DNA from 3 places in the Pseudomonas sp. Z4-20 genome. Region 2 is predicted to be linked to each of the others. Evidence: riboswitches for the same ligand, from Rfam matches in the RefSeq annotation. Region 2 holds a riboswitch; each other region holds the start of a gene.

Region 1 (10,662 bases), 840 kb from region 2:
CGGTGCGGGCCCCAGTGGTTTTTGCGCCTTCCCAAACTTTTTCTCCTGCCGCCGAAGACGTGCTTTTTCGAGCGCTGGGCCTGGTTGGCACACCCTATCGCTGGGGCGGCAACACGCCCGATTCAGGTTTCGATTGCAGTGGTTTGATCGGCTACGTGTACCGTGACGCTGCCGGTATTGCCCTGCCACGTTCCACGCGGGAAATGATCAGCATGCGCGCGCCAGCTGTTGGCAAGGAGGCGTTGCAGAGCGGTGACCTGGTGTTCTTCGCCACCAATGGCGGCTCCCAGGTCAGCCATGCTGGGATTTACGTAGGGGAAGGGCGTTTCGTCCATGCGCCGGCCACCGGCGGGACGGTCAAGCTCGACAGTCTTTCCAAGGCGTATTGGCAAAAAGCCTACCTGGGCGCCAAGCGTGTGCTGCAGCCGGAACACCTGGCGCGTAATCCCTGAGATATAGCAACTTGGCTGATGAGGCTTCTGTGGCGAGGGAGCTTGCTCCCGCTCGGTTGCGTAGCAACCGCTGAAAAGCTAGGGGCTGCTGCGCAGCCCAGCGGGGCGGTGCGACGTTTCGCTAAATCCCCTCGCCACAAGAGTGCATCAGCTTACTTTGCCGACACCCGCCAGATCTTGTTCCCCACATCGTCAGCCACCAACAACCCTCCCTGCTTATCGATCACCACACCCACCGGCCGGCCCTGGGCCTTTTCGTCTGTGCTGAGGAAGCCAGTCAGCACGTCCACAGGCTGTCCCACCGGCTTGCCGCCATTGAACGGGACGAAGATCACTTTGTAGCCACTGTGGGGTTTGCGGTTCCAGGAGCCGTGCTGCCCGATGAATGCACCTTGAGTAAAGGGTGCGGGCAACTTGCTGCCCTCGGCGAAAGTCAGCCCCAAAGAGGCGGTGTGAGGGCCGACGGCATAGTCCGGAGCGATAGCCTTGGCCACCAGGTCCGGGTTCTGCGGCTCGACCCGGACGTCGATGTTCTGCCCGTAATAACTGTAGGGCCAGCCATAAAAGCCGCCGTCTTTCACCGAAGTGATGTAGTCCGGTACCAGGTCGCTGCCGATCTCGTCCCGTTCGTTGACCGCCGTCCACAACGCCCCGCTGCTGGGTTCCCACGCCAGGCCGTTGGGGTTGCGCAGACCCGAGGCGAAGATGCGGTGCTTGCCCGTGGCCCGGTCCACTTCCCAAATCGCCGCGCGCCCTTGCTCAACCTCCATGCCATTTTCCGCGACGTTGCTGTTGGAGCCGGTAGTGACATACAGCTTGCTGCCGTCCCGGCTGGCGATCACGTTTTTGGTCCAGTGGTGGTTGAGGGTGCCGCCCGGCAAATCGACGACTTTGGTGGGTTGCGCCTTGATCTGCGTATCACCCTCGTTGTAAGGGAAGCGGATCAACCGGTCGGTGTCGGCGATGTACAGGTCATTCCCCACCAAGGTCATGCCGAACGGCGAATTGAGATTTTCCAGGAAGATCGTCCGGGTTTCGGCGATGCCGTCGTGATTGGCGTCTCGCAGCAATGTAATGCGGTTGGGACTGGGCACGCCAGCGCCGGCACGCCCCATGACTTTTTTCATCACCCAGCCCCGAATGCCCTTGGTGTCGTCGGGCTTGGGCGGCGCGTTGGTTTCCGCCACCAACACATCGCCATTGGGCAAGACGAACAGCCAGCGCGGATGGTCCAGTCCCTCGGCGAACGCGACCACCTGCAGGCCCTGGGCCGGGGTTGGCTTGGCGCCATCCGGCCAGCCGACGGCTTCTGCGATGTTCACCGTGGGAATCAGGGTCTTGTTCGGTTCGGGCAGTTTCGGCGACGGGCCGAAACCGTCGGACACCTGCAACGTGGAAGACTCGCCACAAGCAGCAAGCCCAGTAGCAAGGGCGATGATAAAAAGATGCGGTGGCTTGAGCATGCGCGCTTCCCTATGAATGCATGTGGTTATTCATAGAGAAGCGTAGCCGTGGGATGGTTCAACCGTCAGCTATGAGCCTGTTTCAGTAGCACGGCGATGCCGGGGTGATAATGGCCGGCCTCGTTGCGCAACTTGCGGTAGGCGTAGGGGAAGTACCAGGCCACGGCGCAGGTGTTTTCTTTCTGCAAGTCATCAATCATGTCCTGCAGCTCTTCGGGCGTGGCGCTTTGCTGGACTTTTTGCGGGGCGACGAACAGGCAGCCCACCTTCAAGTCGCTGGCATAGCTGATACGTTTGGCGTCGCTGGCGGCTTCTTGCAACGGTTGGGTCAGGTTCAGGTTGTTGACCTTGGGCCAGCGTTGCGTGGCCTGGATGAACACGCGTTCGTCGCTGCTGGCGATCAGCAGGTCGGCGCTGGCGTTACGCTCGCCTTCTTCATTCTGTTTGCGGGTCGGGGCATTTTGCAGCGTGACCATTTCAGCCATCCAGGCTGCTGCCGCCAGCAGTCCGAGGTTGGCTTTCTCATCGTGCCAGTAGGGTGTGTCGTTATCGCCGCGCACGGCGTTGTAACGGTCGATGCAGTCGAACCAGCGTTCCAGCACCGGGCGCAGGAATTCCAGTTTTGGATTGCTGATGATCATGCCTTGCATGTATTTGCCCTCTTGTTCTTGTGATATCGGGTCGTAGTGTCTCTTTGATATCACTTGCCGCAGATTCACACAAGATAGGCGTCAGTTTATTGATCAGGGCCGAGTAGCGAACCGAAACAGCTGGCGGCTTTAATTGACGCTCCACCCCCAACCCTCTAACCTTCGCGGCTTGTTTCAGGTGCTCTATGGCCGTGGCCGATAGGGTGAAACAGGGAAGCCGGTGAGTGCACACGAACCCGGCGCTGCCCCCGCAACGGTAAATGAGTAAACGCTGTGTACAGGGCCACTGTGTCGCAAGACATGGGAAGGCGCGCAGCCCGGCACCACGCCGCTCATGAGCCCGGAGACCGGCCTGATTCATCCAACGGCATCACGGTGGGCGATGCCAGGCTCCTTGCCGTCTTTTTTTGTGCCCGCCCGCCGTTATCCAGTCCCAAACGGAGAGCTCCCCATGACCGACACGCCTGATCGCGACGAACGCCACTTGGCGCGCATGCTGCGCAAAAAAGCCGTGATCGATGAGCGCATTGCCAATTCACCGAACGAGTGCGGCCTGCTGTTGGTGCTGACCGGCAACGGCAAGGGCAAGAGCAGCTCGGCGTTCGGTATGTTGGCCCGGGCCATGGGACATGGCATGCAGTGCGGCGTGGTGCAGTTCATCAAAGGGCGCAACAGCACCGGCGAGGAGCTGTTTTTCCGCCGCTTCCCGGAGCAGGTGCGCTTCCACGTGATGGGCGAGGGCTTTACCTGGGAAACCCAGGATCGCCAGCGTGACATCGCCGCAGCCGAAGCGGCCTGGGCCGTATCGCGCCAACTGCTCGGCGATCCATCGATTGGCCTGGTGGTGCTCGACGAACTGAACATCGCCCTCAAGCACGGCTACCTCGACCTCGATCAAGTCCTTGGCGATCTGCAGGCCCGCCCGCCGATGCAGCATGTAGTCGTGACCGGCCGTGGCGCCAAGCCCGAGATGATCGAGCTGGCCGACACCGTCACCGAAATGGGCATGATCAAGCACGCGTTTCAAGCAGGCATCAAGGCGCAGAAGGGCGTCGAACTGTGAGCAATGCTTCGATGACCAGCCGCCACTGCCCGGCGGTGCTGATCGCCGCCCCGGCTTCGGGCCAGGGCAAGACCACCGTCACCGCCGCCCTGGCCCGCTTGCATCGCAACCAGGGACGCAAGGTGCGCGTATTCAAATGTGGCCCGGATTTTCTCGACCCGATGATTCTCGAGCGTGCGAGTGGCGCGGCGGTCTATCAGTTGGATATGTGGATGGTCGGCGAGCAGGAAAGCCGGCGACTGCTGTGGGAAGCCGCCGCCGAAGCGGACCTGATCCTGATCGAAGGCGTCATGGGATTATTCGACGGCACCCCGTCCAGCGCCGACCTGGCGCGGCATTTCGGCGTGCCGGTGCTGGCCGTGATCGATGGCACCGCCATGGCCCAGACCTTCGGCGCCCTGGCCTTGGGCCTGGCCCGCTATCAACCGGACTTGCCTTTTGCCGGCGTGCTGGCCAATCGGGTCGGCACCTTGCGTCATGCGCAGTTGCTCGAAGGCAGCCTCACCGAAGGCCTGCGCTGGTACGGCGGGCTCTCGCGGGAAACCGGCATCGAATTGCCCAGCCGCCACCTCGGCCTTGTCCAGGCCAGCGAGTTGAACGACCTGGATGTTCGCCTCGACGCCGCCGCCGAGGCGTTGGCCAGCAGTTGTGAAGTCGCGCTGCCGCCCATGGTCGAATTCGCGGCGCCCGAACCGGCCGCCGTTGAGCCGTGGCTCGACGGCGTGCGCATTGCCGTGGCCCGGGATGAAGCGTTTGCCTTCACCTACGGCGCAAGCCTGGATCTGCTGCGGGCCATGGGCGCCGAGCTGCGCTTCTTTTCGCCGATTCATGACACCTCCCTGCCTGAGACGGACAGTCTTTACCTGCCCGGTGGTTACCCGGAACTGCATCACGTTGCCCTGGCCGGCAACGCGCCGATGCTCGCGGCGATCCGTGCGCACCATGAAGCCGGCAAACCGCTGCTCGCCGAATGCGGCGGCATGCTGTATCTGCTCGATTCATTGACCGACCTCGAAGGCGCTCGCGCCGAGCTGCTCGGCCTGTTGCACGGTGATGCGCAGATGCAGACACGTCTGGCGGCCTTGGCGTTGCAGTCGGTTGAACTGCCGGAAGGCATCCTGCGCGGGCATACCTATCATCACTCCCTGACCAGCACTGAGCTGGCGCCGATTGCCCGTGGTCACAGCCCTAACGGTGGGCGCGGGGCTGAAGCGGTTTTTCGCCAAGGACGGATGACGGCTTCCTACGTGCATTTTTATTTCCCGTCCAACCCGAGGGCCGTTGCCGCGCTGTTTGCGCCGGATCTTGAGCCCATTGGCGCGAGCAGGCAATGACCGATAACGCCTTCTCCGAGGCCGAACGCGAAGCCGTCTACCGCGCTATCGCCGAACGCCGTGACATGCGCCACTTCACCGGCGGCACGGTCGAACCGGCGTTACTGCGCCGACTGCTGGAAGCGGCGCATCGGGCGCCCAGCGTCGGGCTGATGCAACCTTGGCGGTTCATCCGCATCAGTGACCGCGCCGTGCGGGGGCAGATCCGCGAGCTGGTGGAGCAGGAACGCATCCGCACCGCCGAGGCCTTGGGCGAGCGCAGCGATGAATTCATGAAACTCAAGGTCGAAGGCATCAACGACAGTGCCGAGGTGCTGGTGGCGGCCTTGATGGACAATCGCGAGCGGCACATCTTCGGCCGTCGGACGTTGCCGGAAATGGACTTGGCCTCGCTGTCCTGCGCGATCCAGAATCTGTGGCTGGCGGCCCGCGTCGAAGGGCTGGGAATGGGCTGGGTGTCGCTGTTCGAGCCCCAGGCGCTGGCCGACCTGCTGGGCCTGCCCGCCGGGGCCAAGCCGTTTGCCATACTTTGCCTGGGCCCGGTAGAAGGTTTTTACCCGGCGCCGATGCTCGCCCTGGAAGGCTGGGCGCAACCGCGTCCGCTCGACGAATTGCTGTATGAAAATCGTTGGGGCGTGCGGCCATGAGCGTGGCGTTGCTCAGTGCCGCCGCGGTCGCGCTGGATGCGCTGTTGGGCGAGCCTCGGCGCGGGCATCCGCTGGTCGCTTTCGGACGTTTCGCCAACCGTATCGAACAACGGTTCAATTCCGGCGGGCGCGGCTGGCGTAGTCATGGCGTCACGGCGTGGATCATTGCCGTCCTGCCACTGACCCTGCTGGCCACGGCACTGTCCTGGGCACCGCTGGTGGGCTGGTTGGTGGATATTCTGGCGCTGTACTGCGCCCTTGGCCTGCGTAGCCTCGGCGAGCACGTCGAGCCGGTGGCGCGGGCGCTGCGCAAGGGCGATCTGGATGAAGCGCGCCAGCGTGTCGGCTATCTGGTCAGCCGCGAAACCGCTGAGCTGGATGAAACCGCCGTGGCCCGCGCCGCGACTGAGTCGGTACTGGAAAACGGCAGCGACGCGGTATTCGCCGCGCTGTTCTGGTTCGCCGTGGCCGGTGCGCCCGGAGTGGTGTTGTACCGGTTGAGCAATACCCTCGACGCCATGTGGGGTTATCGCAACGCGCGTTTCGAGCGTTTCGGCTGGGCGGCGGCGAAGATCGATGACGTGCTGAACTATATTCCCGCGCGCCTGGTGGCGTTGACCTACGCCGTGCTCGGCAAGACCCGTTTGGCGCTCAAGTGCTGGCGTACCCAGGGACCGACCTGGGACAGCCCCAATGCCGGGCCGGTGATGGCCGCCGGTGCCGGAGCGTTGGGCGTGGAACTGGGGGGCGCGGCGGTGTACCACGGCGAACTGCATCAACGCCCACCGTTGGGCGAAGGCGTGCCGGCGAGCGCCGATTCTATCGATCGCGGCTGGCAATTGGTCCAGCGCGGCGTATGGTTATGGCTGCTGATTCTCTGCCTCGGAGCCGAGTTTTATGCTTGAACACGGTGGGCGACTGCGCAACGCGGCCCGGCAATACGGCATTGCCGAGGCCGACTGGCTCGACCTGTCCAGCGGCCTGGCGCCCTGGCCGTTCGACATTCCGACTATTCCACTGCGCGCCTGGGCGCGCCTGCCCGAAATCGACGATGGCTTGGAGCAGGCTGCTTGCGATTACTACGAGGCAGCGCATGTGCTGCCGGTGGCGGGTTCGCAAATGGCTATCCAACTGCTGCCGCGCCTGCGCCGGGTCGGCAAGGTCGGCGTCTTGTCGCCCTGTTACGCCGAGCACGCCGAAGCCTGGCGCCGCAGTGGCTACATCGTGCGTGAAGTACTGGAAGCGGAAGTGGACTTCTTTCTCGACAGCCTCGACGTGCTGGTGGTCGTCAACCCCAACAACCCCACGGGCCTGAGCCTGAGCCCCGAACGCCTGCTGGACTGGCATGCCCGGCTGGCCCAGCGCGGCGGCTGGCTGGTGGTGGATGAAGCGTTCATGGACGTCACTCCGCAGCTGAGCCTTGCCGCCCATGCGCATCAGGTCGGGTTGATCGTGTTGCGCTCGTTCGGCAAGTTTTTCGGCCTGGCCGGGGTTCGCCTGGGGTTTGTCCTGGCCGAGCGGCACTTGCTCAAGCTGCTCGCCGAACAGGTCGGGCCGTGGGCCATCAGCGGACCGACCCGGGTGCTGGGCCAGGCGTGCCTGCTGGACACTGAGGCGCACGCGCGTCAACGACTGCGCTGCGAACAGACCAGTCAACGCTTGGCACTGGTGCTGGAGCGCCATGGCTTCAAGCCGCAGGGCGGCTGTGGGTTGTTCCAGTGGCTGATCACCGAGCATGCCCAGGCGCTTCACGACTTCATGGCCCATCGCGGCATTCTCCTGCGGTTGTTCACCCACACCAGCAGCCTGCGCTTCGGGCTCCCTGCCGATGACGCTGAATTCTCGCGCCTCGAACAGGCGTTCGAGGCCTACGCCAAGGACATTCGATGACCACCTTGATGGTGCAGGGCACCACCTCCGATGCCGGCAAAAGTACCTTGGTCACGGCGCTGTGCCGCTGGGTCAGGCGTCAAGGGGTGAGTGTGGTGCCCTTCAAGCCGCAGAACATGGCCCTCAACAGCGCGGTGACCGCCGATGGTGGCGAAATCGGCCGGGCCCAGGCCGTCCAAGCCCAGGCCTGCGGCCTCGAACCGCATACCGACATGAACCCGGTGCTGCTCAAGCCCAACAGCGATACCGGCGCCCAGGTCATCATCCATGGCCGCGCCGTGACCACCATGAACGCCGTGGCCTATCACGATTACAAGGCCATCGCGATGCAAGCGGTGCTGGCTTCCCATGAACGCTTGAGCGCCGCGTATCCCGTCGTCATGGTGGAGGGCGCCGGGTCGCCGGCCGAGATCAATCTGCGGGCCGGCGACATCGCCAACATGGGCTTCGCCGAGGCGGTGGATTGCCCGGTGTTGCTGATTGCCGACATCAATCGCGGCGGGGTATTCGCTCATCTGGTCGGCACCTTGGAACTGCTTTCGCCCAGCGAACAGGCGCGGGTCAAGGGCTTCGTCATCAACCGCTTTCGCGGTGATCTGGCGTTGCTGCAACCTGGCCTGGATTGGTTGCAAGCGCGCACCGGCAAACCGGTGATCGGCGTATTGCCCTACGTGATGGATTTGCATCTGGAAGCGGAGGACGGTCTCGACCAGCGCCAAACCGACAAAGCCGAACAGGTGCTCAAGGTGGTGGTGCCGGTCTTGCCGCGTATCAGCAACCACACGGATTTCGATCCGCTGCGCCTGCATCCGCAAGTCGACCTGCAATTTATCGGCCCCGGCCAAGCCATCCCGCCAGCGGATCTGGTCATCCTGCCCGGTTCGAAAAGCGTGCGCGGCGACTTGGCCTACCTGCGGGCCAACGGTTGGGAAACGGCAATCCATCGCCACTTGCGTTACGGCGGCAAATTACTGGGCATCTGCGGTGGTCTGCAGATGCTCGGCCGGCACGTCCACGATCCGCTCGGGCTCGAGGGCGCGGCGGGCTCCAGCCCCGGGCTGGGGCTGTTGGATTTCGCAACGACGCTCGAGCGCGAGAAGCAACTGCGCAATGTACGTGGGCGACTGGCCTTGGAGGATGCCGAGGTCAGCGGGTACGAAATCCATGCCGGCGTGACCACTGGTGCCGCGCTGGAAAACGCCGCTGTCTATCTGGATGACGGCCGCTGCGATGGCGCGCAGAGCCTCGATGGACAGGTTTTTGGTACGTATCTGCACGGGCTGTTCGAATCACCGGCGGCCAGCAGCGCCTTGTTGCGCTGGGCCGGGATGCAGGATGTGCAAACGGTGGATTACCACGGGTTGCGCGAGCGGGATATCGAGCGGTTGGCGGATCTGGTCGAGCGGCATCTGGATACTGGGCTGTTGCGTGAGCTTTGTGGGATCCATGGCGAGCCGGCAGCCACTTCGCCTATTTGAAGGAAAAAAACATGCTGCAACTGATCCTCGGCGGCGCCCGTTCCGGCAAGAGTCGCCTGGCTGAAAAACTCGCCACGGACACAGGATTGCCGGTGACTTACATCGCCACCAGCCAACCGCTGGACGGCGAGATGAACGAGCGTGTCGCCCAGCACCGCGCCCGGCGTCCGGTGGAATGGGCGTTGCTGGAAGAGCCGTTGGTGCTGGCGCGGGTGCTACGCGATAACGCCGCCAGCGATCGATGCCTGCTGGTGGATTGCCTGACCCTTTGGCTGACCAATCTATTGATGCTCGACGATCTCGGGCAACTGAACGCCGAGCGCGAAGCACTGTTGAACTGCCTCGACTCGCTGCCCGGTGAAATCATTTTTGTCAGCAACGAAACCGGAATGGGTGTTGTGCCGCTGGGCGAGTTGACTCGCCGTTACGTCGATGAAGCCGGTTGGCTGCATCAAGCCCTGGCCGAATGTTGTCAGCGCGTCGTGCTGACCGTTGCTGGCCTGCCCCTGACTCTCAAAGGTACTGCGTTATGAATCACCGGTGGTGGCTGGAACCGTGCAAGCCTGTTGATCTCCAAGCGCTGGAACAGGCCGCGGCCCGTCAGCAACAACTGACCAAGCCGGCCGGCTCCCTGGGACGACTGGAGTCGGTGGCGGTGCAACTGGCGGGCCTGCAGGGGCAAGTCAAGCCGAGCCTGGACCGGCTGTGGATCGCGATTTTCGCCGGTGACCACGGTGTGGTGGCTGAGGGCGTATCGGCCTTTCCCCAGGAAGTGACCGGGCAGATGCTGCTCAATTTCGTCAGCGGCGGCGCGGCCATCAGTGTCCTGGCTCGGCAATTGGGCGCCTCGCTGGAAGTGGTCGACTTAGGTACTGTCACGCCCTCGTTGGACCTGCCCGGCGTGCGCCATTTGAACGTGGGGCCTGGCACCGCCAATTTCGTCCAGCGTCCGGCCATGACCGTTGCCCAAGGCGAGCAGGCCTTGCAAGCCGGGCGTGACAGCGCAATGCGCGCCTTGGCGACCGGGACGCAATTGTTCATCGGCGGCGAGATGGGCATCGGCAACACCACGGCGGCCAGCGCCCTGGCCTGTGCCCTGCTCGAATGCCCGGTAGCACATCTGGTCGGGCCGGGCACAGGGTTGGATGCGGCGGGTATCAGCCGCAAGACTCAGGTGATCGAACGGGCGCTGGCGCTGCACAAGGCCCAGAGCGAGGATCCGTTGCAGACCTTGTTCAACCTCGGCGGATTTGAGATCGCAGCATTGGTCGGTGCGTATCTGGCCTGTGCCCAGCAGGGCATCGCCGTGCTGGTCGATGGGTTCATCTGCAGCGTCGCGGCCCTGGTGGCGGTGCGGCTCAATCCCGCATGCCGGCCGTGGTTGCTGTTCGCTCATCGCGGTGGCGAACCAGGTCATCACCATGTGCTGGAAACCCTCGGCGCTGAACCGCTGCTGGACCTCGGTTTGCGCCTGGGCGAGGGCAGTGGTGCGGCGTTGGCGGTGCCACTGTTACGCCTGGCTTGTGACCTTCACGGGCAAATGGCGACGTTTGCCGAAGCGGCCGTGGCGGATCGTCCGGCATGACCTTGCGCCTGGACCTGCTGCGTCACGGCGAAACCGAACTGGGCGGCGGCTTGCGCGGCAGCCTCGACGATGCGTTGACGGCCAAGGGCTGGGAGCAGAT
Region 2 (10,662 bases):
CTGGGGAAAGGTGTGGGCCTTGTCGGGGAAGGTCAGGCTGTTGAAGAGGAACAGCCAGGGCTTGTCGCCCTGCTGCTTCTCGATGGCAAAGCCCAGCAGGCCCTTGCGCCGGGATTCGGCCAGGTCCATGGCGAGCAACACGCCGTTGGTGCCGGCGTAGGCCTTGACCCGGAAATCGTCCTGGGGATTGGTGACGAGTATGCGCATGGTTCACTCCTGGAAGGGTTGCCTGAGCATAGAGCAGTCATGCGCGAACCCATCAGCTCTCATCAAGATGGCGATACTCAGCCCCCAACTGGCCCGCCAACTGCTTCGCCCGGCCCAGGCGAATCGGCCCGCGCTCGATGTCGATCAACAGGCTGGGGCATTCGAGCAATGGCAGCGACGTGCCTGCTTTCACGCGACCGTCGGTCATCAGCAGCACCCGTTGTTGCTCCGCCGGGAAGCGCTTGCGCCGGGCCGCGAGCCAGCGCCCGGCCTCGTTCACCGCCGCCAGCAACGGCGTGCCGCCACCGGCGCCCAATGTGTCGAGCCAGTCACGCAGGCCAATGGCGGCCTTGAGACCTTGCACATGCCAGGCCGGAACGCCACCGCTGGCCGTCAGCAGCGCCAATCGGACGCGTTGTCGGTAGGCATCGTCGAACAGTTGCGCCAGCAGCCCCTTGCCGTCGCTCAAGGCCCGATGGCGACGGGTCGAAGCCGAGGCGTCGACGATCACCAGCCACAACTCATGGGCGGAACGCTGGCGCCATTTCAAGCGCAGGTCCGCAGGCAGGCGTGGACGGCCGTTGAGCAAGGTGCCCGGCCAGTCCACCACGCCGCCGGTTGCCGTTTTGCTTCGGCCCTGACGGCCCTGATCCAACCGTCCCGGACGGGGTCTGGCATTCGCCCCCGCCGGCGAATGGGGGCGAATGCCTAGGGCTTTTTTGGCCAGCTCGGCACATCACGCCGGGCGCCGGTGGGTAACGCCCGGGCCGGTAAGTCGCCCCATTGGCCCTGGCCTTCGCTGGGCCTGCTCGCCTCGTTCGGACTCGACTGCGGGGCCTGGGACGGCTCCGGTGCGGGCGCGGTGTGGCCGCGGCGGCGATGGCGCAGGGCAAATTCGGCGACGGCATCGATGTCCTCGTCGGCAATGGCATCCGCGCCACGCCAGGCCGCATGCGCGCGGGCGGCGCGCAACCAGACGAGATCGGCGCGCAAACCATCGACTCCAGCCGCAAAGCAACGCTCGGTAATCTGCGCCAGCGCCGCGTCGTCCAGCGGGATTTGCGCCAACCGCGCCCGCGCCTGCTGGCAACGTTTGCGCAGTTGCTGCTGGGCCGGCTCCCACTCGGTGCAAAACGACGCGGGGTCGCTGTCGAAATCCAGCCGCCGGCGAATGATCTGCCCGCGCTCGGAAGGTGCGGTTTGGCCGTCCAGTACCACGTTCAAGCCGAAGCGGTCGAGTAGTTGCGGACGCAATTCACCCTCTTCAGGATTCATGGTGCCGATCAATACAAAGCGCGCCGAATGCCGATGGGAAATGCCGTCGCGCTCGATCAGGTTGGTACCGCTGGCCGCGACATCGAGCAGCAAGTCCACCAAGTGATCGGGCAGCAGGTTCACTTCATCGACATACAGCACACCCCCGTCGGCCTTGGCCAACACGCCGGGGGAAAACTGCGCGCGCCCCTGCGCCAATGCCGCGTCCAAATCGAGGGTGCCCACGAGCCGCTCTTCAGTGGCACCCAGGGGCAAGGTGACGAACTGACCGCTGGCCAGCAGGTCTGCCAGACCCCGGGCCAGGGTGGACTTGGCCATCCCTCGCGGGCCTTCGATCAGCACACCGCCGATTTTCGGGTCGATGGCGGCCAGGCACAGCGCCAGCTTCAAGTCATCGGCGCCGACCACGGCGGAGAGCGGGAAATGGGGGGTGTCGGTCATGTTGAGTGTCTCATGGATATTCGATAAACCCTGTGGCCACAAAGGCCCGCGTCGATCATCAATAAGTCAGCCATCTTCTTCAATGTCCAACAACAGGTGCTCCAGCGCCTGGCGGTATTCGCCGGGATCCTGCCACATCCCCCGCTGCTGCGCCTCGAGCATGCGTTCGGTCATGTCTCGCAACGCGTCGGGGTTGTGCTGGCGGACGAAGTCGCGGGTGTCCGGGTCGAGCAGGTAAGCGTCGGCCAGCAAGGCGTATTGGTGGTCGTCGATCAGCTGCGTGGTGGCGTCGAAGGCGAACAGATTATCCACGGTCGCAGCCAGTTCAAACGCGCCTTTGTAGCCGTGGCGCTTGACCCCGGCGATCCATTTCGGATTGACCGCACGGGAGCGGATGACCCGGTTCAGTTCTTCCTTCAGGGTGCGCATCCTGGGCAGGTCAGGCTGGCTGTGATCGCCGTGGTAACTGGCTGTCGGCTGACCGCTCAGGGTTTCGACCGCCGCGAGCATGCCACCTTGGAACTGGTAGTAATCGTTGGAATCGAGCAGGTCGTGCTCGCGGTTGTCCTGGTTCTGCAACACCGCTTGCACCTGGCTCAGGCGCCGGGAGAATTGATCCCGCGCCGCCGTGCCTTCATCGCCTGAGCCATAAGCGTAGCCGCCCCAATTGAGGTACACCTGCGCCAAGTCTTCTCGGCTCTGCCAGAGACGACCGTCAATGGCGCCCTGCACACCCGCGCCATAGGCACCGGGCTTGGCGCCGAAGATCCGCCAGCCAGCCTGGCGCGCGGCGTCCTCCAACGACACGCCCGAATGCAGCAAGGTTTCGCGCTCGCCACGGACTTTCGCCGCCAACGGGTTCATGTCGTCAGGTTCATCAAGGGCCGCAACGGCTTGCACCGCCGCATCGAACAAGCGGATCAGGTTGGCGAAGGCATCCCGGAAGAACCCGGACACCCGCAGCGTGACATCGACCCGCGGCCGGTCCAGCAGGCTCAACGGCAAGATCTCGAAATCGTCGACCCGCTGGCTGCCCGTGGCCCACACCGGGCGCACGCCCATCAACGCCATGGCTTGGGCGATGTCGTCGCCGCCGGTGCGCATGGTGGCGGTGCCCCACACCGACAGGCCGAGTTGGCGCAAGTGGTCGCCGTGGTCTTGCAAATGCCGTTCGAGGATCAGGTTCGCCGACTGGAAGCCGATGCGCCACGCGGTGGTGGTGGGCAGGTTGCGCACATCGACGGAAAAGAAGTTGCGGCCGGTGGGCAGCACGTCCAGGCGCCCGCGACTCGGCGCGCCACTGGGGCCGGCCGGGACAAAGCGGCCGGCCAAGGCGTCGAGCAAGCCGCGCATTTCCGCTGGGCCGCAAGCGTCCAGGCGCGGCGCGACGACCGAGCGCAGGTGCTCGATGATGTCCGCGACAGCTTCCCAGCCCGGCGCGTCGAGCCACGCGAGTTCGCCTGCCAGGGCTTGTTCGATCAACCCGGCGGCGAACAGCTCCAGGCGCTCCCGAGTGTCGCCGACGGTGCGCCATGGCTCGTCGCTGACCTCGCGCAACACCTCGGGGCGGTCCGCTTCCCAGGGTTCGGCCAGGGCACAATCGAGTGGGTCGAAACCCAACCCGAACGCCTTCGCCAACGCCCGCAGCAAGCTCGATTGAGCGCCCTTGCCATCGCCTCGGGGGATGCGCAGCAACGCCAGCAAAGTGTCGATGCGCAGCCGCCCGGCGGGCGACTCGCCGAAGATGTGCAGCCCATCGCGGATCTGCGACTCCTTCAAATCGCAGAGGTAAGTGTCCAGGCGCGGCAGCCAGACCGCGGCGTCGACGTCGCTGTCGAGCGCGGCATCAAGTTGCAGTTCGCGGTCGATGTGGGTCTCGCGCACCAGGTTTAAGATGTCCCGTTGCAGCTCTCGGGCGCGGCGCGGGTCGAGCAGTTGCGCCTCGTAATATTCGTCGGCCAGCAGCTCCAGGTTACGCAGCGGCCCATAGGTTTCGGCCCGGGTCAGCGGCGGCATCAGGTGGTCGATAATCACTGCCTGGGTCCGACGCTTGGCTTGGGCACCCTCGCCCGGGTCGTTGACGATGAACGGGTAGATGTTCGGCAGCGGCCCGAGCAACGCATCCGGCCAGCAGTTCTCCGACAGCCCGACGCCCTTGCCCGGTAGCCATTCGAGGTTTCCGTGCTTGCCGACATGAATCACCGCGTGGGCGCCGTAGGTGTGGCGCAGCCAGAAATAAAACGCCAGGTAGCCGTGGGGCGGCACCAGGTCCGGGTCGTGGTACACCGCGCTCGGATCGACCTGATAACCGCGCGCCGGCTGGATACCGACAAACGTCAGGCCAAGGCGCACGCCGGCGATCATCAGTCGGCCGTCGCGGAACATCGGGTCCTGTTCGGGCACGCCCCAGCGCTCCAGCACCGCCAGGCGATTGGCCTCGGGCAGTGCGTCGAACAGGCTGTGATAAGCCACCAGCGCCAGGCTTTGATGGCAGGGCCGCAGGTCGAGGCTGTCCAGATCGTTACTGACGCCGCCGAGCAACCGCTGGATCAACGCAGTGCCGCTGTCCGGCAATTCGGCCGCCAGCGGATAACCTTCGGCCTGCATGGCGCGCAGGATATTCAGCGCCGCCGCTGGGGTGTCCAGGCCGACACCGTTGCCGATGCGCCCGTCCCGGGTCGGGTAGTTGGCGAGAATCAGCGCCACGCGCTTTTCTACGTTGGGCAGGCGCGCCAGGCGGGTCCAGCGCCGGGCCAGTTCGGCGACGAAGTCCATGCGCTCGGGCACCGCCCGGTAGCAGACCACGTCGCTCTGGCTGCGCTCGCTGCGCCAGGCCAGGTCCTTGAAGCTGATGGGACGGCTGATGATCCGGCCATCCAGCTCGGGCAAGGCAATGTGCATCGCCAGGTCGCGCGGCCCCAGGCCCTGCTCGCTGGCGCGCCAGCCGGGTTCATTGTCCTGGGCGCAGATCGCCTGGATCACCGGGATGTTGCGGCGAAACGGTCGCAGGTGCGGTGCTTCAGGGCTCGATTGAGCGAAGCCGGTGGTGTTGAGAATCACGTCCGCCTCTATCTCTTCCAGCCAATCTTCCACCCGTGCCAGGCAGCCGGGTTCCTTGAGGCTGGCCACGGCAATCGGTAGCGGATTCAGCCCTACCGCTTGCAGGCGCTGGCAGAACACGTCGATGAAGGCCGTGTTCGCCGCTTGCAGGTGAGAACGGTAGAACAGCACCGCCGCGACCGGTTGTTCGGCCTGCCAGTCGGTTTGCCAATCGTTCAGGGTCGCGTTGGTTTTTCCAGGATGGTAGATCGCCGTGCGCGGCAGCGGCTGCGGTTCGGCCCACGGGTAATCGCGACCAAACCATTGGCTGCCGAGGTGATGAAACAAGTTCAGGGCGTTCCCCAATCCACCCTGGCGCAAAAACTGCCAGAGTCGGTCGCGATCCTCGAAGGGCACATTGCTCAGTTCGCTGAGCTCCGGATCGGGGCGATCATCCCCCGGCACCAGGATCAGCTTCACGCCGCGCCCGGCGAGTTCCATCAGCCGCTCGATGCCGTAGCGCCAATAGCCGATGCCGCCATGCAGCGACAACAGGATGACCTTGGCATGACGCAGCACGTCGTCGATGTACAGATCCACGGAGGCGTGGTTCTGCACCTGCATCGGGTTGGCGAGGCGAAACTGCGGGTAGTCATCCGGCAACTGCCGCGCCGCTTCGGCCAGCAGCGCCAGGCTGGAGTCGCCGCTGCACAGGATCACCAGCTCGGCGGGGGTTTGCCCGAGGTCGGCGATGTTGTCATCCGACACAAATCCGCCGGGCTGGGTCCTGAGCAGGTGCATGGCTTAGGCGCTGAGGGCAGCGCGCAACTGCGCTTCGAGCAGGCCGGCATCCAGCGCCTGACCGATCAGTACCAGGCGCGTAACCCGCGCTTCATCGGCGCCCCACTGGCGGTCGAAGTGTTTGTCGAAACGGGTGCCGACGCCCTGGATCAACAGGCGCATCGGCTTGTTCGGGATTGCCGCAAAACCCTTGACCCGCAGTACGCCATGCTGGACCACCAGTTGCGTCAGCGCGTCCAGCAGCAGGCTTTCATCGGCCTGGGGCAACTCGATGGAAATCGAATCGAAGGCATCGTGATCGTGGTCGTCTTCATCGCCGTCATGGTGGTGATCGTGATGACTGTGACGCCCGTCGATGTGTTCTTCGGAGCCGGCGCCCAGGCCGATCAGCACGTCCAGCGGCAGGCGACCGCTGCTGGCTTCGATGACCTTGACCGCTGGCGGCAGTTCTTCGGCGACTTCCAGACGGACTCGGGCCAGGTCTTCGGGGCTGATCAGGTCGGCTTTATTGAGGATCACCAAGTCGGCGCTCGCCAGCTGATCGGCGAACAGCTCGTGCAGCGGTGATTCGTGGTCCAGGTTCGGGTCCAGCTTGCGCTGGGCATCGACCTGGTCGGGGAACGCGGCAAACGTGCCGGCGGCCACGGCTGGGCTGTCGACCACGGTGATCACCGCATCGACGGTGCAGGCGCTGCGGATTTCCGGCCACTGGAACGCCTGGACCAAGGGCTTGGGCAATGCCAGGCCGGAGGTTTCGATGAGGATGTGATCAAGGTCGCCGCGCCGGGCGACCAGCTCGCGCATCACCGGGAAGAATTCTTCCTGCACCGTGCAGCACAGGCAACCGTTGGCCAGTTCATAGACGCGGCCGTTGGCTTCTTCTTCGGTGCAACCGATGGAGCACTGCTTGAGGATTTCGCCGTCGATGCCCAGCTCGCCGAATTCGTTGACGATGACCGCAATGCGCCGGCCCTGGGCATTGTCGAGCATGTGCCGGAGCAAAGTGGTCTTACCCGAGCCGAGGAAACCGGTGACGATGGTGACGGGGAGTTTGGCCAGTGTTTTCATCGGATGCCCTTTGGCAAGGTGGCGGGCAAACGGGACGACAACCGCAGGCAGGCACGCGCGGAAGATTTCGCCACCGGATCACCCCGCCCGGTTGTAGTGAGAATCTGTTGTCGAGGCAGGTCTCCTGGCTTTCGGCGGGCCAGTCCGGGCTTGTCTTGCAAAGCCTTGCACTGGCGTTTCCTGCGCCTTCCCGTGCGCCTTTTTTACAAAGGACTTGCACAGTGGCCTGGCAGGAACGTCACCGTTCACAGTTGCGGGGGCAGCCGCGGCTTGGACCGCGTTCCCTTCTTAGCTTCGGCGCACGCCAAAGAACCTCGAAGGCGCAAGGCTACGCAGGGTGTGCAGGCGGGTCAATCTCTGGAAGGCAATCTCCCGGCGGCCGAGGCGCCGCGGCGAGATCAACGGGCCGCCACGCGCCAGAGCCGGGCGATGCGGGCCACGCCAAAAGGCGTCTTTCATTTTTTTGTTCTCCGGTTCCGATGCACGGCATGCTGCCCGATGACCCAGGGGCTGACGCTGGTCCAGCGCACAATATTCCTGAAGCATTATCAGCCAATTTCACAAAGCGGTTGGATCCACGCGGCGGTTCTGGTATTTGATTGGACCTTTCCCATCGATAAAAAGGATCTTGTCCATGAGCTACCGCACGCTGGGTCATTCCGGGTTGCAAGTCTCAACGCTGACCCTGGGCACCATGATGTTCGGCGAACAGACCAGCACCGAGGATTCACTGCGGATCATCGGCAAGGCCTGGGACCAGGGCATCAACTTCATCGACACGGCCGACGTCTACACCAACGGCCGGTCCGAGGAAATCGTCGGCGAGGCGATCGCCAATCATCGCCATGAATGGGTGCTCGCCACCAAGGTCGGTTTCGGCCCGCCGGACGGCATGCCCAACCGCAGCGGCCTGAGCCGCAAGCATCTGTTCAATGGCATCGAGGCCAGCCTGACGCGCCTGGGCACCGATTACCTGGACATTTATTACCTGCACCGCGAAGACCACAACACGCCGTTGCAGGTCACGGTGTCGGCCATTGGCGATCTGATTCGCCAGGGCAAGATCCGTTACTGGGGCCTGTCGAACTACCGCGCCTGGCGCATTGCCGAGGTGATTCGCATCGCCGACGACCTAGGCGTCGACCGGCCGGTGATCAGCCAGCCGTTGTACAACATCGTCAATCGCCAGGCGGAAACCGAACAAATCGCCGCTGCGCAGAACTACGGCCTCGGCGTGGTGCCCTACAGCCCCCTCGCCCGTGGCGTGCTCAGCGGCAAATATGCGCCGGACGTGGCGCCGGACGCCAACAGCCGCGCCGGCCGCCAGGACAAGCGCATCCTGGAGACCGAATGGCGGGTCGAGTCCTTGCGCATTGCCCAGCAGATCCAGCAATACACCCAGGAGCGCGGCGTGGGTATCGTCGAGTTCGCCATCGCCTGGGTGCTGAACAACCGCGCCGTCACGTCGGCCATCGTCGGGCCGCGCACCGAGGAGCAGTGGGACGCGTATACCAAGGCACAGGCGGTGCAGATCACGGCGGACGACGAAGCCTTCATCGATTCGCTGGTGACGCCGGGGCATGCTTCGACACCGGGCTTCAATGACATGAGCCATTTCGTGCCGGGGCGCGTGCCGCGTACGTCGTAACTTACACAGAGATCACCGTGGCGAGGGAGCTTGCTCCCGCTCGGCTGCGCAGCAGTCGCTCTTTTGGGGCCGCTACGCGGCCCAGCGGGAGCAAGCTCCCTCGCCACGGGTAAACGGCTCTCTTTTTGCAGTCCCAATAACAAGAGGCACCCGTGTCCAAAGGCATCGCTCTATCGGTCTCGGCCTCCGCCCTGTTCGCCGTCATGTACTACTACACCTCGCTGCTCACACCCCTGACCGGCCTGGAGATCTTCGGCTGGCGCATGCTGCTGACGATGCCGTGCATGACGGCCTTCATGCTGGTCTCGCGGGAGTGGAAATTGGTCTCGGATCTTGTCCAGCGCCTGGTCGCGACACCGCAACTGCTGCTCGGGGCGATGGCCTCTTCGGCATTGATGGGTGCGCAGCTGTGGCTGTTCATGTGGGCACCGCTCAACGGCTACAGCCTGGACGTGTCGCTGGGGTACTTCCTGTTGCCGCTGTCGATGGTGCTGACCGGCCGTATTGCCTATGGCGAACGCCTCTCGCGCTTTCAGAAAATCGCCGTGTTCTTCGCCACCCTCGGAGTGCTCAACGAGCTCTACCAGGTCGGCGGGCTTTCCTGGGCGACGTTGCTGGTGGTGGTGGGTTACCCGATCTACTTCATCTTGCGCAAACGCCTGCGCACCGACAACCTGGGCGGGCTCTGGTTGGACATGACGCTGATGCTGCCGTTGGCATTGTGGTTCGTGCAGAGCGGTGAACAGGGTTTCGGCGTCTTCGATCAATACCCGTGGCTGTCGCTGCTCATCCCGGTACTGGGCGTCATCAGTGCCTCGGCGCTGGTGGCCTACATCGTTGCCAGCCGGCTGCTGCCGTTCAGCCTGTTCGGACTGTTGAGCTATGTCGAGCCGGTGCTGTTGCTGGGCGTCGCGCTGCTGTTGGGGGAAAGCATTGAGGCGCAAGAATGGCTGACCTACATTCCCATCTGGATGGCGGTGGCGGTGCTGGTGTTCGAAGGGTTCAAGCATCTGGTGCGACAGCGGCGCAGAGCCTGAAGGCCAAGCACCCACCGGAAAATAAAAAACCCGCCAGGCATCACAGCCAGGCGGGTTTTTTCATGAGTCAGGCATCACTCGGTGGCAAGCACGCCACGACGCACCTGGTCACGCTCAATCGACTCGAACAGCGCCTTGAAGTTGCCTTCGCCGAAGCCATCGTCACCCTTGCGCTGGATGAATTCGAAGAACACCGGGCCCATCAGGGTTTCCGAGAAGATCTGCAGCAACAAGCGCCTGTCACCCTGCTCGGAAGCGCCGTCCAGCAGAATGCCGCGCGATTGCAGTTCATCTACCGGTTCGCCGTGGTTCGGCAGGCGGCCTTCGAGCATTTCGTAGTAGGTGTCCGGCGGCGCGGTCATGAAGCGCATGCCGATCTTCTTCAGCGCATCCCAGGTTTTGATCAGATCGTCGGTCAGGAAGGCCACGTGCTGGATGCCTTCGCCGTTGAACTGCATCAGGAACTCCTCGATCTGCCCGGCGCCCTTGGACGACTCTTCGTTCAACGGGATGCGGATCATGCCATCCGGGGCGGTCATGGCCTTGGACGTCAGGCCGGTGTATTCACCCTTGATGTCGAAGTAGCGGATCTCACGGAAATTGAACAGCTTCTCGTAGAAGTTCGCCCAATAGGCCATGCGTCCGCGATAGACGTTGTGCGTCAGGTGGTCGATGATTTTCAGGCCCGCGCCGACGGGATTGCGGTCGACACCTTCGAGGAACACAAAGTCGATGTCATAGATGGAGCTGCCTTCGCCAAAACGGTCGATCAGGTACAACGGCGCGCCGCCGATGCCTTTGATCGCCGGCAGATTCAGCTCCATCGGACCGGTTTCGATATGGATCGGCTGGGCACCGAGTTCCAGGGCGCGCTGGTAGGCTTTTTGCGAGTCCTTGACACGGAACGCCATGCCGCACACCGACGGGCCATGCTCGGCGGCGAAGTAGGACGCCACGCTATTGGGTTCGTTGTTGAGGATCAGGTTGATCGCGCCCTGGCGATACAGGTGCACGTCCTTGGAACGGTGCGTGGCGACTTTGGTGAAGCCCATGATCTCGAAGATCGGCTCCAGGGTGTTGGGTGTTGGGGACGCGAATTCGATGAATTCAAAGCCCATCAGGCCCATCGGGTTTTCGTATAGATCT
Region 3 (10,662 bases), 100 kb from region 2:
CGGCAATATCCGCCAGCGTACCCACCACCCAATCCTGATCCGGCCACGTCGCCCGATGAACCACCGCTATCGGACAATCCGCGCCGTAGTGAGGCAGCAGTTCACCGACGATTTTTTCCAGGTGATTGACGCCCAGGTGGATCGCCATGGTCGTTCCATGCTGCGCCAGGCTGGCAAGTTCCTCTCCAGCGGGCATGGCGGTTTTGTCCGCGTAGCGAGTCAGGATCACACTCTGGGATACGTCGGGCAGCGTCAGTTCGGCACCCAACAGGGCGGCGCAGGCTGAGGTGGCGGTGACGCCCGGGATGATCTCGAAAGGGATGTCCAGCCCCCGCAGGCAGCGGATCTGCTCGCCGATGGCGCCATACAGGCCTGGATCGCCAGAATGCACCCGAGCCACATCCTGCCCATTGAGATGGGCATCCTTGATTACCTCGATGATTTGTTCCAGATGCAGCTCGGCGCTGTTGACCACCTGCTCGGCGCGGTGGCCTTCCAGCACGGCGGCGGGCACCAGGGAGCCGGCGTAGATGATCACGGCGCAACTGCGAATCAGCCGCTGGCCCTTGACGGTGATCAGCTCCGGGTCGCCGGGGCCGGCGCCGATGAAATAAACGGTCATGACCGGTTCCTGTTGAACGATGAAGGCTTGCATGAGCGACGCTCATGATTCGGCGGGCGATTATCCGGCGTTACGATGTCGTCGCCAATGCCAAGGTGGCCTGCGGGCCTTTCTGACGGGTCACCCGCAAGGTTGCGGGCGAAAAACCCAATTGCTCGGCCAGTGCGAGGGCGGCGCTTTCGGCGATGCCGTGGCAGCCGGTACGCTCGAAGGCGATCCGGGAACGGTGGCTGAGCTGCCCTTGATAGCCCGACAACTGTTCGGCAGTGAAACACGTCAGCGGCAGCGCCAATTGCTCCGCCAGCTCCAACAGTCCCGGTTCGTCATGCTTCAGATCAATACTGGCCAGGGCCCGCACCTCATCGAGCGCAATGCCGTGGGCCAGCAGCGTCCGGTCAAGCAATGCCCGCAGCGCACTGGCCGGACAGCCGCGTTGGCAGCCCAGGCCGACCACCAGGATCGGCCCGGCCTTCATGCGTCGTGGTGCGCCTGGCCGCCACGGCGAAACAGCCAGGCGCTGATCAGCCCCAAGGCGAGCCAGAACGCAATGTTGGTCAACTGTGAGGCGATTTTGAACTGACTTTCCAGCGTTTCGGGCGCCAGCATCGAATGAACCTCGGGTTGCGGCGCGCCGATCACGTGGGGCACCAGCAAGGTTGCCAGACCCAGCAGCTTGAGCAGCCAATGCCGACCGAAAACCATCAGCGCGATGCCGACTGCCGTGGACGCCGCCGTGCCGATCCACCACATCTGCCGCTGGGCCAGATCAGCCGCCGCGGTGCCAGGCAATTCCGGCGGCAGGCCGAGGGTTGGCGCCAGGACAAAAGTGGCGTAACCGGCCAGGCCCCAAAGCAAGCCCTGGGACGTACGAGTCGGCGCGCGCAAGGTATACAAACCCGCCAGCATCAGGGCGAAACCCACCGCGACCACCAGGTTGCCTCCGGTGGTGGAGAGTACGCGTTGCCAGCCGTCTTCCGGTGCCCAGGCTTCGGCGTCGTGGGTGTGCGCCGCGCCCGAAGCGTGTTCATGGGCCTCGGCCACCGGAGCGTTTTCGTAGGTTTCGGCCTGCTGGATCAGCGGCGATACCCACAGGCTTTGCAGAAGAGTCAGCAGCAGGGCGGCCAGCAACCCGCTGAAACCGGCGGTCTGGGCGATACGCTTGATCATGTCGGCAGGTCTCAGTGGCAGGGGAACGCGGCGCTGTGCCGTGTGTCGTGGGCCGCGTTGTGCACCGCTTCGATGTGGGAGAAACCGGCGAAATAGACCAGACCCGCACCGAGGATGGAGGCGAAGATCGCTGCGCTCAGGCGCTGGCTCAGGGTGACGGTGCTACTGGTGGTGCGGGCGGTGCTGCTGATGGTCGACATGGCGCTTCCCTCTGGTCTTTTCAGCGGGTAAATCGAGCGCAATGAAAACCCGGGCGAAGGCTTGCCAGGATTCGAACAGCGCCCGCCCACCGCGGGTTTGTTGAGCATGAGTCATGGGCCGGTCTCCGGGCTAACGAGGGGCTGGGCCTTGAGCCTTGCCTGCAAGCATCACCTTCCCATGCGCATGCACAGTGGATTCGACGCTTCGCTCGCTTACCGTTGCGGGGGCAGCACCGGACTGACGTGGCCTTGAAGTAAAGCACACGATTCACCGGTTTCCCGTTTCACCCTGTGAAGGGCACCCGTAACAAGGTGCACAGGAGACCATGGGCGGGGGTGGGCGTCAATGTGTCTGGCGCGCTTGGTGATTTGAGATAGGGTTGAGGCTGGACACCGCGCTCACAGGAGAAACACATGCGCTTTTCAGCCTTGACCCAACGCATCACCGGCGACGGCGCCGCCGCCTGGCAGATACATGATCGGGCGCTGGCCATGCGCGAGCAGGGCAGGGAGGTGCTGTTGCTGTCGGTGGGCGACCCGGATTTCGACACTCCGTGCGCCATCGTCGAAGCCGCCGTCGCCAGCCTGCGGGCCGGCGATACTCATTACTCGGATACTCGTGGTCTGCACGCCCTGCGGGCCAGCATTGCCCGCCGCCATCAAGCGCGTTGCGGCCAAACGGTGGACGCTGGGCACGTCACGGTGTTACCCGGTGCTCAGTGCGCCGTGTATGCCGTTGCGCAATGTTTGCTCAACCCCGGCGATGAAGTCATCGTCGCCGAGCCGATGTACGTCACCTATGAAGCGGTGTTCGGCGCCTGCGGGGCGACAGTGGTGCCGGTGCCGGTGAGCCCCGAAAACGCTTTCCGGGTCGAGCCGTCCGACGTTGCCCGGCTGATCACCTCGCGCACCCGCGCCATGCTGCTCAACAGCCCCAACAATCCCTCCGGCGCCAGCCTGCCGCTGCCCACTTGGCAAGCGTTGGCGCAGCTGTGCATTGATCATGACTTGTGGCTGATCAGCGACGAGGTCTACAGCGACTTGCTCTACGAAGGCGAACACATCAGCCCGGCCGGACTGCCGGGCATGGCCGAGCGCACGGTCACCATCAACAGCCTGTCCAAATCCCATGCCATGACCGGCTGGCGCATCGGCTGGGCCATCGGCCCCGAAGCGCTCGCCGGACACCTGGCGAACCTGTCGCTGTGCATGCTGTTCGGCCTGCCGGACTTCGTCCAGCGCGCCGCCCAAGTTGCCCTTGAGCAGGAATTGCCTGAGGTGGCGCGGATGCGCGAGGAATATAGCCAACGCCGGGACCAGGTGTGCGCGGCGCTGGAAAACTGCCCGGGCCTCAAACCGGTGCGGCCCGATGGCGGCATGTTCGTGATGGTCGATGTGCGTGAGACGGGGCTGGGTGCCCAGGCGTTTGCCGAGCGGTTGCTGGATGGGTATGGCGTGTCGGTGTTGGCGGGGGAGGCGTTTGGGCCGAGTGCCGCGGGACATATTCGGATTGGGTTGGTGGTGGGGCGGACGGCATTGAGTAACGCTTGTCGGAGCATTGCGTTGTGCGCTGCTGAGTTGTGCAAAGTGGTCCCAAGTTAAACAAAGGGCAGAAATGGATCGTGCGCGAGCATATGTAGAACCTTGTTGCAACATCTTGCCGCCCCCCAACGAGCGCCGAATTTAGCCGACAGACGGTCATCAAACCTGTCAGACCTGACAGTAGCCAGATATCTGGGGCCGGAGCTTAATTATCTTCAGCAGAATAATTTGGCTCTCGCTAAGGTGATACAGCTCATGACAAAGCTTCGGTCCACTGTTTCAACTGCGCTTACACCGGGAGTGTTGGCAGAGCCGTTGTCTGTTGAAGGGGTGGATGATAATGACGCAGAAGGTTATGTGCCTCTTGATATATTGAACTCCGGCACGCGGATAGTTATTCCTCTGTGGGCTGATCCGGGACCTAATGATCAACTTTGGGTGCTCTGGCTACAAAGCGGAGTCGAAACTAGAATAGTTGATAGAACTTATCCAGCGATCGTTGTGGATCCCTTTATTTATGAGCCTTTGACACCTGCCCAAATGTCGTTGGACGGCGAGGCGTTTGTTTCCTACCGCGTCTGGAAACGCGGAGGCGGTAATTTTGACGATTCGCCATCACGAAAGTTAACCATCGATCACGCTCCTTTGTTAGTGCTGGCGGAGCCCAGCTTTCCTCATTCCACGTTGTGGGGATATCTGAACAATAAAACGGAGCCTCCACTTATTGTCGGCGTTACTGTAAGAATCCCTCCTGCCATTGGGATCGCTTTGCCAGGAGATCGCAATGAAGTTTATTGGACGGGATATCGGTCGCTAAATGGAAGCGGTGACCCCGTTCAAGGAACGCAAGGAGTATGGTCCAGGATACTGTCTTCAGATGATGTTAATAATGGTTATGAGCTGGTCGTCCCATTTGAAATTTATGTCCGACCGCTCATTGATAATGATTCGGCGCTAGTGTTTTGTCGCCTCTATCGAGGGGGACGATTGGTTGCCATGTCGAAAAAAGGATTGGTGAGAATAGACAGAGTGACACCTGGGGAAAGTGGGCCGACCGGTCTGAGTACAAAATCAATGAACGAAGGAGTAACGGAAATGAGAGCAAAACTACAACCCCCAAAAGCGCGTGCAAATGCAGTATCTACAGGCATTGTAACTGTCGATGCTGCAATCAACGATAAGCTGGCTGATGATTCGATTCCTGTCAGCGTTCTTGACTCGGGACTGTTAATTTTTACCGCTACAAATCTCGCCGATCCTCAGGATGGAGATGAGCTGGAAATTTATTACACCGTGGTGGGTGGCACTGAACAGAAGGTACCAGGATACTTTGATATGGAGCTAATCGCAGGTCGTCCAGACCCGTTCGAAATGGAGGTGGACGCGAGTCTGTTTCCAGAGGCCCCGACGCCTGCCGATCCCACGCGTTACGAAGTTCGTTATGAGTTGTACAAGGGCGGTGGCGGTAACAAAGACGACTCGACGATTGTAGAGTTCGCCATTGACCGTACCGCACCGTTCGAGGTTAAAGTTCCTGCGCGACTGAAAAACAAACCGACACCTGATGTCACGATGACCAATCGGCCCGCCGGACCTGGCTACGTTCTTGATGAAGCCTGGATCACGACAAATCCGAAAATGCTTTGCACCGTGCCCGTCGGTTATCCGCTGCGCCGACTTGATGATGTTTTAAGTTATTATCTGTCTTCGGGTACCACCGTGCTAAAGGTGTTTGAGGGCACAGTGGATGCCACTGGCTCATTCGACGTTGACAGCGCGGAGCTCCGTAATTTACCTAACCTGACTCGGGTCTCTCACGCCTATGAATGGAAAGATTTGCCTGGTAACCTGAGCGCGCGCTCGGATGCTCGACCTTTGTTTGATCTACGGTTGGCACAAGATCCAGAATTACTTGAGCCCAAAGTTCCAAAGACCGACCCGAATCGAACGGTTCCCTTATATCTCGACGACTTCGTGACGGGCTCTGCACCTGTGCTGGCTATTGTCGAACAGCCGCTCCACGGTCTCAGCACGGATGAAATTGAGTTGTTTATTGAGGATGCTTCTGATTCGCTGGTTTTCGAAAGTTTTGGTAAAAAACCTCTAGGTACGGCGAATGTTGAGTTCACCCTTGATTACGTTAAGTTAGCCAGGCTTTTCGACGATTCGACACAACCCAAGGAGGTAAAAGTCTGGTACGAGCACACCCGCGTCGGATCTACTCCGCTTGATAGTCCGGTGATTTACATATTTTTGAATTTTGTGTATGCGGGCCCCGGCAACCCCGATTTACCCGACCTGATCAACCCCGACCTGCAGCTGGTTACAGTGAAAGGGGCTTCCAATACATCTAATATCATTACCCCTGGCGATAGGAATAGCCCCGGTACCATCAGTGTTCCAGTCTGGTTTGGTTTGCCTGATCTCGTAGGGGGTGAGCAAGTCGATTTCTATATTAATGGCACACTGGTTGACACGTTTCTACCCTTTGGTGGAGAGAGCGAATTAGTGGGGAACGTTACGGCAGCGTTCATCAAGGCATTGCCAACAGCTACGGTTAAAGCTTATTGGACGATTAAATACGTTGGTAGTAATAATAATATTATTAAATCGCCTGAGCAGGATGTGGTTGTTAATGCTCAGAAAATTGACCTGCTGCCTCCAACCATCAGGATGCGGACCCGTGACGAGATTTCTTGTTTTGCAATGGACAACCCTGTAACGGCTTGGACAATGGCCATGGGTATCCCTAAAGACGCAACGAACTTGCCGCCAGGGAAAAACATTACGGTTCATTTTGTGGGTGTCACGGATATAACCGGCACAGCCGAAGTGCCAGGCACGGCAGATTCACAACCCTACGTGATCAAGGCGGCGGATCAGGTCGATATTGCGCAGGTCGGCACGGCTGATAAGTTCAAATTGAACCAGCCTTTCAGGGGGGCAATTGCCTTCGGGAAATATTGGTATGAAACCGATATAAACGGTACTCAGTCATCCGAGGTGGTAATTAAGCTGTTCGATATCATCAATACCAGTTTTGAGTATTGCGATCGGATGGATGCGCCTGCGCCGACGCCATAATATTGTTGTCTGAGCAGATAATCACGTCCAGGGGTGTGAACTCCTGGCTTGATTCCCTGCGGTCGTAATCTTTGCTTTTTTTTTGTTTCGGAAAATTCTGAGCTCTTCGGAGGATTATTCCTACATTCGTTGTGCTCGATAATCTTTATTCTGCCGGGCGCTTTCGAGAGATGGTTTTTTTAAGAGAAATCATTTAACGGTTATGTCTATTGTCAGGAAAATACAATGTCTCGCATATCAGGTTCAAAGTGTGGAAAGGCAGGCCGCTATTTGCTCGGTTCGATTTTCTTTGTTTCCTCCTACTCTTTCGCGGCTATTCTCCTGCCGGGGCAGGATGGCACTGTGGACAACACATCCCCTCTTGAAGACTGGCGTGTGTCGGGAGGGGGGACACTCACAATCGATAACGGTACAGCGCTGACCGTTAGTGCCCAAGATGCCGATGTGGTTTTCAACGGAGGCCAGAGTCAGCGCATTGATGCCACCGCTTCTCGCGTGAACCTCTCGGGCGCAACGGTTAATAGTGCGGTGGACAGAGGAGGTCTTCAGCTGATCGACAGCTCCGCCACCATTGATGCCAGCACTATTACCAGTAGCAACAGTATGGGCCTGCTGTTGGGGCGCAATATCAACACCCCAACCGCCTCCAGCGCAACGGTCACAGGCGGAAGCACGATTACCGGCCTCCTCGGTGGTGCAAACGCCACCGGCTTCAGCGTCCTGACGGTCAACGATTCGACCTTGCGTGGCACCGGCGCCACCAGTTATGGCGTCCAGCTTGAAGGCGCAACGCTTTCGGCGACCGGCAGTACCATTTCCGGTGGACAGGACGGCCTGCGAATCGGCGCGGACAATACAGGCGTCAACGCCAGTACGGTGACGTTGAACAATACGCTCGTAACAGGGGACACCGGCTCGGCGATCGTAGTGGGGTCCTTTGGTGCTGCTGGCGCCGTCGCTACCATCAACGTGCTCAATGGCTCGCAGTTGAACGGTGGTAACGGAACATTGTTGCAAGCCACCAACCGCTCCACTGCCAACGTCAACGTCGATGCCAGCGCGCTACGCGGCGACGTCATTGCCGAGACCGGCAGTACTGTCTCGTGGTTGATGCAGAACGCCTCCTCGCTTGAAGGCAATTTGCAGAACGTCACCAGCGTCAACCTCAACACCAACAGCACGTTGAACGGCAACGTACTGGCCGTTGCGGGTACGGGGGCCGCGGTCAATCTGAATAACGGTTCTGCAATCAACGGCAATGTGGAGAACGTATTCGACCTTAAGCTGGACAACAACAGCCAGATGACCGGCGACGTCCTCTCGGATGCCAACGGCAGCGTATTGCTCAATAACGGCTCTGTACTGACCGGCCAGATCACCAATTCGGGCAACCTGAATATCAACAATGCGGCGCAATGGGTGATGACCGGCGACAGCACCGTGCAGCGACTCGGCCTGAGCAGTGGTGTGGTTCGCATGGGCACTAATGAGCAGTTTCAACAGCTGAACATTGGCGAGCTGTCGGGTAACGGCACCTTTGTCATGGGCACCGACCTGGGGAACGGCAACACGGACTTCCTGAATGTCACCGGTACAGCCAGCGGGCAGCATCAATTGCTGGTCTCCGCGACCGGGACGACGCCAACCAGTGCCGAAGCGGTCAAGATCGGCAACATTGCTGCTGGCGACGCGAGTTTCTCGCTGGGCGGTCGTGAGACAGTCGACGCCGGTACGTTCGTCTATCGATTGAAGAAGGACGGCGAGGGTTTGTACCTCAATCCCGACCGAGACACCGTCAGCCCGTCCACTAATACGGCACTGGCTTTGGCCGGCAGCGCTCGCAGCGTATTGAATGCTGAAATGAATATGCTCAACGATCAGATCGGTGATCGGGGGCTCAGCGCACGGCCCGATGCGTCAATGCGTTCGGCCAGCGACAACGAGACCAAGTTGAGCAACAGTGTCTGGATACGGACTTACGGTAATCAGTACAGCGTCGAAAATGCCTATGGCGACGGTTACTCACAGAACCAGAACGGAATCACCGGCGGTGCCGATACGCTGGTAGATATTGGTGATCGCGCATGGGTGCTGGGTGGGTTCGTGGGTACCAGTCACACCAACATGGACCTGCGGTATGGATCCAGCGCAACGGTCGACAGCGTAAATCTCGGTGTTTACGGCAGTACATTCGATGTTCAGAGCGGTGTGTTCGTCAATGTCATGGCCAAGGTCAATCAGTTCAACAACAAAGCCAAGGTCACCATGAGCGACGGCACGCGCTCAAAGGGTGACTACAAAGCCTTGGGCGCCAGCGGTTCGGTTGCAGTGGGCAAGCATATCCGCCTGCAAGATAACTACTTCATTGAGCCGCAAGTGCGGGTCTCGACCGGCGTCACCCAGAGCGAGAGTTATCGCCTGGACAACGGTCTTGAGGTCAAAGCCGACACTATGCGTTCTGTGCAAGGAAATGTAGGCGTAAGGGGCGGACGTGTAATCAGTCTCGACAACGGCAGCCTGTTGGAGCCTAGCCTGTCGGCCGGCGTCAACCATGAGTTCGTGAAGACCAACGAAGTTCGGATTAACGATGACAGCTTCGATGACGACCGCGCCAGTACCGCGTTCGAATACGGTGCAGGCCTGAAGTGGACGCCAGCCCAACGTAACTGGCAGGTTTCGGGCCAGGTTGGGGGCAGCAAGGGGACGACCGTCAGTCAGGATTGGAGCGGTAGCTTGCGGTTGAGTTATTTCTTTTAAATGACGGTTCCTGCCTTGGGATAATGTGAAATGCCCCGATAACGTCGGGGCATTTCTGTATCCGGAATAAAGATACGTTGAGGCTGTGTGAAATTATGTAAGGGTTTTGCTCAGCGGCGGACGAGGGCGTATATCCTTGGCGGCTTGAGATTCTCAGCGCCTTGTACCTTTGGATACACCCATGCCCAACATCCTCCTCGTCGAAGACGACGCCGCCCTCTGTGAATTGATCGCCAGCTACCTGGAGCGCAACGGCTATCACGTCAGCGTGCTCAACCGTGGCGACCATGTACGTGAGCGGGCGCGGGTCAATCCGCCGGACCTGGTGATCCTCGATCTGATGCTGCCGGGGCTGGACGGCTTGCAGGTCTGCCGCTTGCTGCGGGCCGATTCGGCGACTCTACCAATCCTGATGCTCACCGCCCGCGACGACAGCCACGACCAGGTGCTGGGCCTGGAGATGGGTGCGGACGACTATGTCACCAAACCCTGCGAGCCACGGGTGTTGCTCGCCCGAGTGCGGACATTGTTGCGACGCAGCAGCCTGACCGAGCCGCAGACGGTCAATGATCGCATCGTCATGGGCAACCTGTGCATCGATCTGTCCGAACGCACGGTGACCTGGCGTGGGCAGCCGGTGGAGCTGTCCAGCGGCGAATACAACCTGCTGGTGGTGCTGGCCCGGCATTCCGGTGAAGTGCTGAGCCGCGACCAGATTCTGCAACGCTTGCGCGGCATCGAATTCAACGGCACTGATCGTTCGGTGGACGTGGCTATTTCCAAGTTGCGGCGCAAGTTCGACGACAACGCTGGCGAAGCGCGCAAGATCAAGACCGTGTGGGGCAAGGGCTATCTGTTCAGCCGTTCCGAATGGGAATGCTGACCGATGTGGAAGCTGCTGATTCGCCTTTACCTGGTCACCATCGTTTCCTACAGCGCGGCGATCTACCTGATGCCGGAGCTGGTGATCCGCCTGTTCCATGAACGTTTCCTGACCTACAACCTTGATTATTCCCGGGGCCTGCAAACCTTGATGGTCAAGCAGTTCCACGCCGTCCCCAGCGAACAATGGCCGGCGCTGGCGGCGCAGATGGACAAGGAGTTCGATCCTCTGCGCATAGAACTGGCCGCTGTCGATGATGAGGGCTTCAGCGCCGATGAACAGGCGCGGCTCAAGCGCGGCGAGAATGTGGTGCGTCTCGGTGACTGGGCCTGGCGAACTTTGGCGGCGGCGCCGCTGGACGAGCGCACGGCGGTGAAGTTGGTCGTGCCGCCGGACCCGGCCGACGT

Evidence for each region. Region 2 has a riboswitch for cobalamin ahead of cobW (cobalamin biosynthesis protein CobW). Riboswitches for the same ligand answer to the same signal wherever they lie in the genome.
Region 1: linked by a shared signal. The riboswitch ahead of cobO (cob(I)yrinic acid a,c-diamide adenosyltransferase) and the one ahead of cobW (cobalamin biosynthesis protein CobW) in region 2 are both predicted to bind cobalamin.
Region 3: linked by a shared signal. The riboswitch ahead of J3P82_RS15625 (CbtB domain-containing protein) and the one ahead of cobW (cobalamin biosynthesis protein CobW) in region 2 are both predicted to bind cobalamin.

Annotation. Positions count from the first base shown of each region.
Region 1 is NZ_CP071641.1:4,184,332-4,194,993, reverse strand. Features, by position in the region: gene J3P82_RS19135 (C40 family peptidase) at 1-452, shown strand, start outside; gene J3P82_RS19130 (PQQ-dependent sugar dehydrogenase) at 605-1,915, opposite strand; gene J3P82_RS19125 (hypothetical protein) at 1,981-2,565, opposite strand; cobalamin riboswitch at 2,725-2,935, shown strand; gene cobO (cob(I)yrinic acid a,c-diamide adenosyltransferase) at 3,017-3,628, shown strand; gene J3P82_RS19115 (cobyrinate a,c-diamide synthase) at 3,640-4,962, shown strand; gene bluB (5,6-dimethylbenzimidazole synthase) at 4,959-5,609, shown strand; gene cbiB (adenosylcobinamide-phosphate synthase CbiB) at 5,606-6,514, shown strand; gene cobD (threonine-phosphate decarboxylase CobD) at 6,507-7,499, shown strand; gene J3P82_RS19095 (cobyric acid synthase) at 7,496-8,977, shown strand; gene cobU (bifunctional adenosylcobinamide kinase/adenosylcobinamide-phosphate guanylyltransferase) at 8,989-9,510, shown strand; gene cobT (nicotinate-nucleotide--dimethylbenzimidazole phosphoribosyltransferase) at 9,507-10,562, shown strand; gene cobC (alpha-ribazole phosphatase family protein) at 10,559-10,662, shown strand, end outside.
Region 2 is NZ_CP071641.1:3,341,085-3,351,746, forward strand. Features, by position in the region: gene J3P82_RS15050 (phospholipase D-like domain-containing protein) at 1-207, opposite strand, end outside; gene J3P82_RS15055 (vWA domain-containing protein) at 260-814, opposite strand; gene J3P82_RS15060 (ATP-binding protein) at 916-1,923, opposite strand; gene cobN (cobaltochelatase subunit CobN) at 1,990-5,763, opposite strand; gene cobW (cobalamin biosynthesis protein CobW) at 5,767-6,831, opposite strand; cobalamin riboswitch at 6,929-7,163, opposite strand; gene J3P82_RS15075 (hypothetical protein) at 7,120-7,290, opposite strand; gene J3P82_RS15080 (aldo/keto reductase) at 7,466-8,479, shown strand; gene rarD (EamA family transporter RarD) at 8,632-9,516, shown strand; gene hppD (4-hydroxyphenylpyruvate dioxygenase) at 9,591-10,662, opposite strand, start outside.
Region 3 is NZ_CP071641.1:3,442,011-3,452,672, reverse strand. Features, by position in the region: gene cobM (precorrin-4 C(11)-methyltransferase) at 1-622, opposite strand, end outside; gene J3P82_RS15635 (cobalamin biosynthesis protein) at 693-1,097, opposite strand; gene J3P82_RS15630 (CbtA family protein) at 1,094-1,789, opposite strand; gene J3P82_RS15625 (CbtB domain-containing protein) at 1,801-1,989, opposite strand; cobalamin riboswitch at 2,089-2,310, opposite strand; gene J3P82_RS15620 (pyridoxal phosphate-dependent aminotransferase) at 2,404-3,591, shown strand; gene J3P82_RS15615 (hypothetical protein) at 3,787-6,615, shown strand; gene J3P82_RS15610 (autotransporter outer membrane beta-barrel domain-containing protein) at 6,841-9,372, shown strand; gene J3P82_RS15605 (response regulator transcription factor) at 9,554-10,255, shown strand; gene J3P82_RS15600 (ATP-binding protein) at 10,259-10,662, shown strand, end outside.